2 regions of the Arthrobacter sp. THG-b23 genome follow, and region 1 is predicted to be linked to the other one. Evidence: riboswitches for the same ligand, from Rfam matches in the RefSeq annotation. Region 1 holds a riboswitch; the other holds the start of a gene.
The links. Region 1 has a riboswitch for glycine ahead of gcvP (aminomethyl-transferring glycine dehydrogenase). Riboswitches for the same ligand answer to the same signal wherever they lie in the genome.
Positions count from the first base shown of each region.

Region 2: it holds a riboswitch for glycine, as region 1 does, so the genes downstream of both, AC5RVD_RS02945 (glycine dehydrogenase (aminomethyl-transferring)) here and gcvP (aminomethyl-transferring glycine dehydrogenase) in region 1, are expected to answer to the same signal.

Region 1 is NZ_JBNHGM010000001.1:288,467-291,868, reverse strand. It holds gene AC5RVD_RS01395 (S66 family peptidase) at 1-1,030, shown strand, start outside; gene AC5RVD_RS01390 (mycothiol transferase) at 1,149-1,661, shown strand; glycine riboswitch at 1,762-1,861, shown strand; gene gcvP (aminomethyl-transferring glycine dehydrogenase) at 2,032-3,402, shown strand, end outside.
Region 2 is NZ_JBNHGM010000001.1:600,199-603,600, reverse strand. It holds gene glyA (serine hydroxymethyltransferase) at 1-624, opposite strand, end outside; gene gcvH (glycine cleavage system protein GcvH) at 621-1,007, opposite strand; partial or broken gene AC5RVD_RS02945 (glycine dehydrogenase (aminomethyl-transferring)) at 1,054-1,451, opposite strand; glycine riboswitch at 1,600-1,701, opposite strand; gene AC5RVD_RS02940 (peptidoglycan-binding protein) at 2,000-2,791, shown strand; gene AC5RVD_RS02935 (hypothetical protein) at 2,798-3,402, shown strand, end outside.

The DNA of each region.
Region 1 (3,402 bases):
ATCGCCGCCCAAGCTTGAATTGGGCGACCGGGTCGCGATTCTCTCTCCGTCCTTTGCGGCCCCCGGATTCGCACCGGATGTCCACGAGCAGGCGATGCGTCGTCTCATCGCCGAAACGGGACTGATCCCCGTGGAATACCCGACGACCCGAAAGCTTGGCGCTTCCGCCGCGGAACGCGCTGCGGACCTCCATGCCGCGTGGTCGGACCCGGCCATCCGGGCCATCCTCGCGACGATCGGCGGCGATGACCAGATAGCCGTCATTCCCCACCTGGACGCCGGTCTCGCCGCCGCGAACCCCAAGATCTTCATGGGCTACAGCGACAACACGAACCTCCTGAACTGGCTGTGGTCGCTCGGAATAGCGGGCTACTACGGGGGCTCGACCCAAGTGCACCTCGGAGCCGGCCCGCACGTTGACGACGTGCACCTGGCGTCGCTGAAGGCAGCGCTGTTCACGGGCGCCGAGCTGGAACTTGTGGATCCCGGCGAGTCCGAGGACTTTGGGCCGGACTGGCTGACGCCCCAGGCCCTTGTCGAATTCGGCCAACGGGAACCCACGCAGCCGTGGACCTGGGCGGGACCGGAGCGGGAAGCGGCCGGCCGCACCTGGGGCGGGTGCCTGGAGGTCATCGATCAGCTGGCCCTGGCCGATCGGCTCCCTTCTCGGGAATCCCTCGAGGGATCGATCCTGATCCTTGAGTCGAGCGAGGAGACTCCTCCGGCGGCATGGGTCAAGAGGTGGGTCCGGGCGCTGGGCGAACGGGGGGTCCTGTCGGTCGTGGAGGGAGTGGTCGTGGCGCGGCCGCCGGTGAGCACCCACGACATGGTCCCTCCAGCGGACGAGCGGGCCGGGCTCCGCGCCGCCCAACGCGATGTGGTCCTCGCCGAGATGAAGCGCTACAACGAACACGCCGTCGTCTGTGTCGGGGTCCCGTTCGGTCATACCCGTCCGCAATGGATCGTCCCCTACGGCGGAACGATGCGGCTCGACGGCCGGAACCGAACCATCACGGCGGATTACAGCTGACGGCTTCGAGGCGGTTCGGGCGGGGATGCGCCGTCCCCACGCCTTCACGCGGGGCACGCATTCCTCGCTGTGGCACCAGACGGTAGGCTGGCGCCACAATCGACCACGAGGAGGCGCCATGAAGTTCAATGACCTGCTCGCCGATGCCTACGGCAGGATCCAGGAACGCGTCCACACCGTGCTGGACGGGCTGGACGCCGGACAGTTGGCCGCCCGGCCAGGCGGCGACAGCAACTCGATCGCCTGGCTCCTCTGGCATCTGACGCGCATCCAGGACGACCATATTGCCGATGTCGCCGGCACGGACCAGTACTGGCTGACCGGCTGGGCGGAGCGGTTCGACCTGCCGCTGCCCCGGAAAGACCATGGCTACGGCCACACGTCCGAGCAGGTAGCGGCCGTGCGGGTCGAATCGGCCGAGTTGCTGCGCGGTTATTACGACGACGTCCATGCGGGCACCCTGAAGTACCTGGCCGGACTGACCGAGGACGACCTGGACCGGATCGTGGACACCCGGTGGGACCCGCACGTCAGCCTGGGGGTCCGGCTGGTCAGCGTCCTGGACGACTGCCTGGAGCACGTCGGGCAGGCCGCGTACGTGAAGGGCATGCTCTCGCGCGCGAAAGCCTAGCGGCCGCGGCCGCTAAACCGGGCCATGGCCGCCGCCGCCTTGTTGCCCGCCAGCCGCTCGACTACCATTCAAGGAGTCAGAAACAACTGAATACAGCCTTCGACATGCGGCGGGAGAGTCCTGCTGGGTTTCAGTCAGCAGGCGCCGTAGGAGCAATACCTCCCCAGGAATCTCTCAGGCCCCTGTACCGCCGCGGAGAGGCAACTCTGGAAAGCAGCCGGACCGTTCAGGACCGGCTCACCGACGGTGCAAGCAGGAGTCGGCCCCTTGGGCCACCCCTGCGGAATCTCTCAGGTTCAGTCACAGAGCGGGGAGGAACCCTTCACTACCGGCATGGTCCGCCCAGCCGGGGATAACTGGAGTTCCTCACATGACGGCTAAGTCCACCAGCACTACCCGGCCCGGCAGCGCTTCCTTTACCGACCGCCACATCGGTCCGCGCCGGAACGACGCGGAAACCATGCTCAAGCAGCTGGGTTATGGCAGTATCGACGACCTGGTGGACGCGGCCGTGCCCGCAGACATCCGCCAGCAGGAACCGCTGGCCCTGCCCGCCGCCCGCAGCGAGTCCCAGGTCCTGGGGGACCTGCGCGCCCTCGCCGCGAAGAACGTGAAGGCCGTACAAATGATCGGCCAAGGCTACTACGACACCATCACTCCGGCCGTGATCCGCCGCAACGTGGTGGAGGACCCGGCCTGGTACACCGCCTACACCCCGTACCAGCCGGAAATTTCGCAGGGCCGGTTGGAGGCGCTGCTGAACTTCCAGACCATGGTCCAGGACCTCACGGCGCTCCCGATCGCCAACGCCTCGCTGCTGGACGAAGCCACCGCAGTGGCCGAAGCCGTGCTGCTGATGCGCCGGTCCAACAAGTCCAAGTCCGCCGGCAAGACCGTGCTGGACGCGGACCTGCTGCCGCAGACCATCGCCGTCGTCAAGGGCCGGGCCGAGGCGCTGGACTTTGACGTAGTGGTTGCCGATCTCTCCGCCGGCCTGCCCGACGGCGACATCTCGGGCATCGTGCTGCAGCAGCCGGGAGCCTCCGGCCGCGTGTTCGACCACGCTCCGGTGATCGCGCAGGCCAAGGAGCGCGGCGCCTTGGTCACCGTGGCCGCCGACCTGCTGGCCCTGACCCTGATCACGCCTCCGGGCGAGCAGGGCGCGGACATCGCCGTCGGCAACACCCAGCGTTTCGGCGTGCCGCTCTTCTTCGGCGGCCCGCACGCCGCCTACATGGCCGTGCGCAAGGGGCTGGAGCGCTCGCTGCCCGGCCGCCTGGTGGGCGTGTCCAAGGACGACGCCGGCCGCCCCGCCTACCGCCTGGCCCTGCAGACCCGCGAGCAGCACATCCGCCGCGAGAAGGCCACCTCCAACATCTGCACCGCGCAGGCCCTCCTGGCCGTCGTCGCCAGCATGTACGCCGTCTACCACGGACCCGAGGGACTGAAGGCAATTGCGCAGCACGCCAACGAGGCCGCCCGCACCCTGGCCGGCGTGCTCACCGGCGCCGGCTACTCGCTGGTGGCCGACCGGTTCTTCGACACCCTCACGGTGAAGGCTCCCGGCAAGGCCGCGGAAATCGCCGCCGCCGCCGAGGCCAAGGGCGTGAACCTGCGCCGCATCGACGCCGACCACGTGGGCATTTCCGCCGACGAAACAACGACGGCGGAGCACCTCGCCCTGGTCGCGGAGGCCTTCGGTGTGGAGGACGCCGCCGGCAAGACCGCCGAAACGGCCGGG
Region 2 (3,402 bases), 310 kb from region 1:
CATCAGGTATGCCCCGACGGCGTCGGCGATGCGGCGGAACTCAGCGAAGTCGAGCTGGCGCGGGTAGGCGGACCAACCGGCGATGATCAGCTGCGGCTGGTGCTCGTGCGCCAGCCGCTCCACCTCGGCCATGTCGACCCGGTAGTCCTCCTCGGAGACGCCATAGGCGGCCACGTTGTAGAGCCTGCCGGAAAAGTTGATCTTCATGCCGTGGGTCAGGTGCCCGCCGTGGGCCAGGTTCAGGCCCAGGATCGTGTCGCCGGGCTTGATCAGGGCGTGCATGACCGAGGCGTTGGCCTGGGCGCCGGAGTGCGGCTGGACGTTGGCGAAGCCGGCGCCGAACAGCTCCTTGACCCGGTCGATGGCCAGCTGCTCGATCACGTCGACGTGCTCGCAGCCGCCGTAGTAACGGCGCCCCGGATAGCCCTCGGCGTACTTGTTGGTCACCACCGAGCCCTGGGCCTGCATGACGGCGACGGACGTGTGGTTCTCCGAGGCGATCATTTCCAGCCCGGACTGCTGGCGGCGCAGCTCGTTGTCGATCTGGGCGGCGATTTCCGGATCCAGGACGCCCAGGTCCGCGTTCAGGCTGGCGCTGGCGACCGCCGTCATTGCCGCGGTCATGCTACTTCACCACCGTTGGCGGCGGCATACTCCTCGGCGGAGAGCAACGGGCCTTCCTCCGACACCTGGACGGTGAAGAGCCAGCCCGCGCCGTAGGGATCATCGTTGATCACGGCCGGGTCAGCCACGGCGTCGCCGTTGACTTTGGTGACCTCGCCGGTCACAGGAGAGTAGAGATCCGAAACGGACTTGGTGGACTCGATTTCACCGCAGGTCTCGCCGGCTGTGACGACGGTGCCGACCTCGGGAAGATCCACGTACACGATGTCGCCCAGTGCCTCGGTTGCCACGGCAGAAACGCCGATCCTGGCCGGGCCGGAACCGTCGGTGGCCACCCATTCATGCTCTGCGGAGTATCGTAGTTCGGCGTTGACTTTGCTCACTGTGATGCCTTTCTTGGAAACGTGCTGTTGATGCGGAAAAGAATTACTGCCGGCGCCACCGCACGGCTTCGGCGACCGCCATGGCCTCGTCCAGCAGGGAGGCCTTGGCGACGGGCAGGGCGGTGAGGTCCTGGACCATGGTCTGGAAGTTCAGCAGCGCCTCCAGCCGGCTTTGGGAAATCTCGGGCTGTAGGGCGTGTGCGCGGTGTACCCGGCCGGGGATTCCACCACATTGCGACGGCTCACCGGCGGCGTGGCGGTGTCGCTCAGGGCGTCGTCGAGATCGACGGCGTTTTCCTGGCGGATGGATGGGGGAACGGCAGCGTCCATCAGACCGTCCACGCTGTCGTAGCCGACCATCTTGAGCATGGTCTCGATGTCCGCTTCCCGGCGGGCACCGAGATGCCGGTCGGCGAAGGTTGATGAAAGTGGTTGAACCGTCATGAGGAACTCCAAGATGGGGCCGGCCCGAGGGCTCGGCTGGGATTGGGGTTCCTCCCCGCTCTGTATTTGACCTGAGAGATTCCGCGGAGTGTGTTCCGCTTGCACCGTCGGTGAGCCGGGCTGCTGCCAGACTGCTTTCCAGAGTTGCCTCGCCGCGGCGGTACATGGGCCTGAGAGATTCCTGGGGAGGATTTGCTCCTACGGCGCCTGCCCGGATGGTGTGCGGAGAGGACTCTCCCGCCACGGTTCGAAAGGCTCATTCAATTGTGGGTGATTCGACTCACACCATACACGCGGTGCCGTGCGATCAAAAATCCGGTCGCCGAACATCAGGTCACGTCGCAAAACCGAGGTCCGGTCAACCGCCGCACGCCGGGCCGGGACCGCCTCCGCGCCTACACAATAAAAGGATTCATCAGTATGCTTTGCGTTGATGTGCTGAAGAGGAGGGCAAACGATCAGGGCCCGGGGCCGCCGGGCCGATAACGAGAAGCGACTCGACCACGGGTTGGAACGGAAGGCGCCTGGCGCCGGAGACGGAGATTTTGATGAGCAACGAAGAGGGACGCACGCCGCTGTCGCCCGAGGAACTCGAATCCCAGTCCGGGACGGCGCTGCCGGACAAGGAAGTCGCGTCCATCCTGGATTTGAATGCCGATCTCGACCTGGCCATCGATGCGGCCGCGCCGATCGATCTGGCCGTCGCGGCGAACGCCAACGTGGCGGCCCCCATCGATGCCGCCGCCTCGGCCAACATCCTCTCGTCCGGCTCCACGGCGCAGGCCCTGTCCGATCAGGGCGTCATCATCGACCAGGGCATCACTGCGGACGCGACCGCCGAATCAACTCAGGACAGCACCATCGACCAGGGCAATGACACCGTGGACGACGCCGGGACAACCGCCGGCTCCGCTGCCGGGACGGCTGCCGCCGGTGATTCCGGTCTTCCGCTGGAGAACGCCACCGGGCAGGAGGCCACTGAACCGGCGCTGCTGCCGGACGGCACGCTGCCGGATGGCACCCTTCCCGATGGCACGCTGCCGGACGGCACCCTGCCCGACACCGGATCGGTCACGGAAGGCCTCGGGTCGACCCTCGACGGGAACCTGCTCAACGTCAACGTCAATCTGGCCGCGGACGCCGATATTGCCGCCCCGATCAACGGTGCTGTGGCCGCCAACGCCAACGTTGCCGCCCCGATTGACGCCGCGGTGGCGGCGAATATCGGCTCGGTCGACAGCAATGCCGTCGCGGTGGCGCAGCAGGACGCCATCATCAACCAGCAGATCGACGGCAGCGCCGAGGCCAGCGCCGGCCAGCAGTCCGACCTCGAACAATAGTCCTGAATGAGCATGGGTCCGAGCCGGCCGCCGGCCATGAGTGACGTGCTGCACGGCGGCCGGCCGGCTGCACCCCCTTCGATTGATGTCCCGGCGCTGGCCGATGGGGTGCAGCTCCTCGGACCGGCACAGGGTTCCGGCTACCGGGAACCGCCCGCGCTGGTCCGGCGCGCGGACGGGCAGACGCTTCAGCTCACTCCGCTGCTCTATGCGGTTTTGGAGGGCGTGGACGGCTCCCGGAGCCTCGACCAAATTGCCGAACATGCCGGCGGGAAGTCCGGCAGGCTGATCACTGCCGGAAACGTGCAGACCCTGATCGAAAAGCAGCTGCTGCCGCTGGGCCTGCTGCGGCTCGCGGACGGCTCGCAACCCGAAGTCAAAAAGGCCAGCCCGCTGCTGGGCATGCGCTTCCGCTACACGGTCACGGATCCGGCGCTGACCCGGAAACTGACGGCTCCGTTCGCAGTCCTGTTCCATCCGCTGATCGCCTTGCCCGTGGCTTTGGCCTTTTTGGCGGCGTGCTGGTGGGTGCTGATGGTCAAGGGCCTCGGTTCGGCAACGCACCAGGCCTTCGCCAACCCCGGGTTGCTGCTCTTGGTTTTCGCCATCAC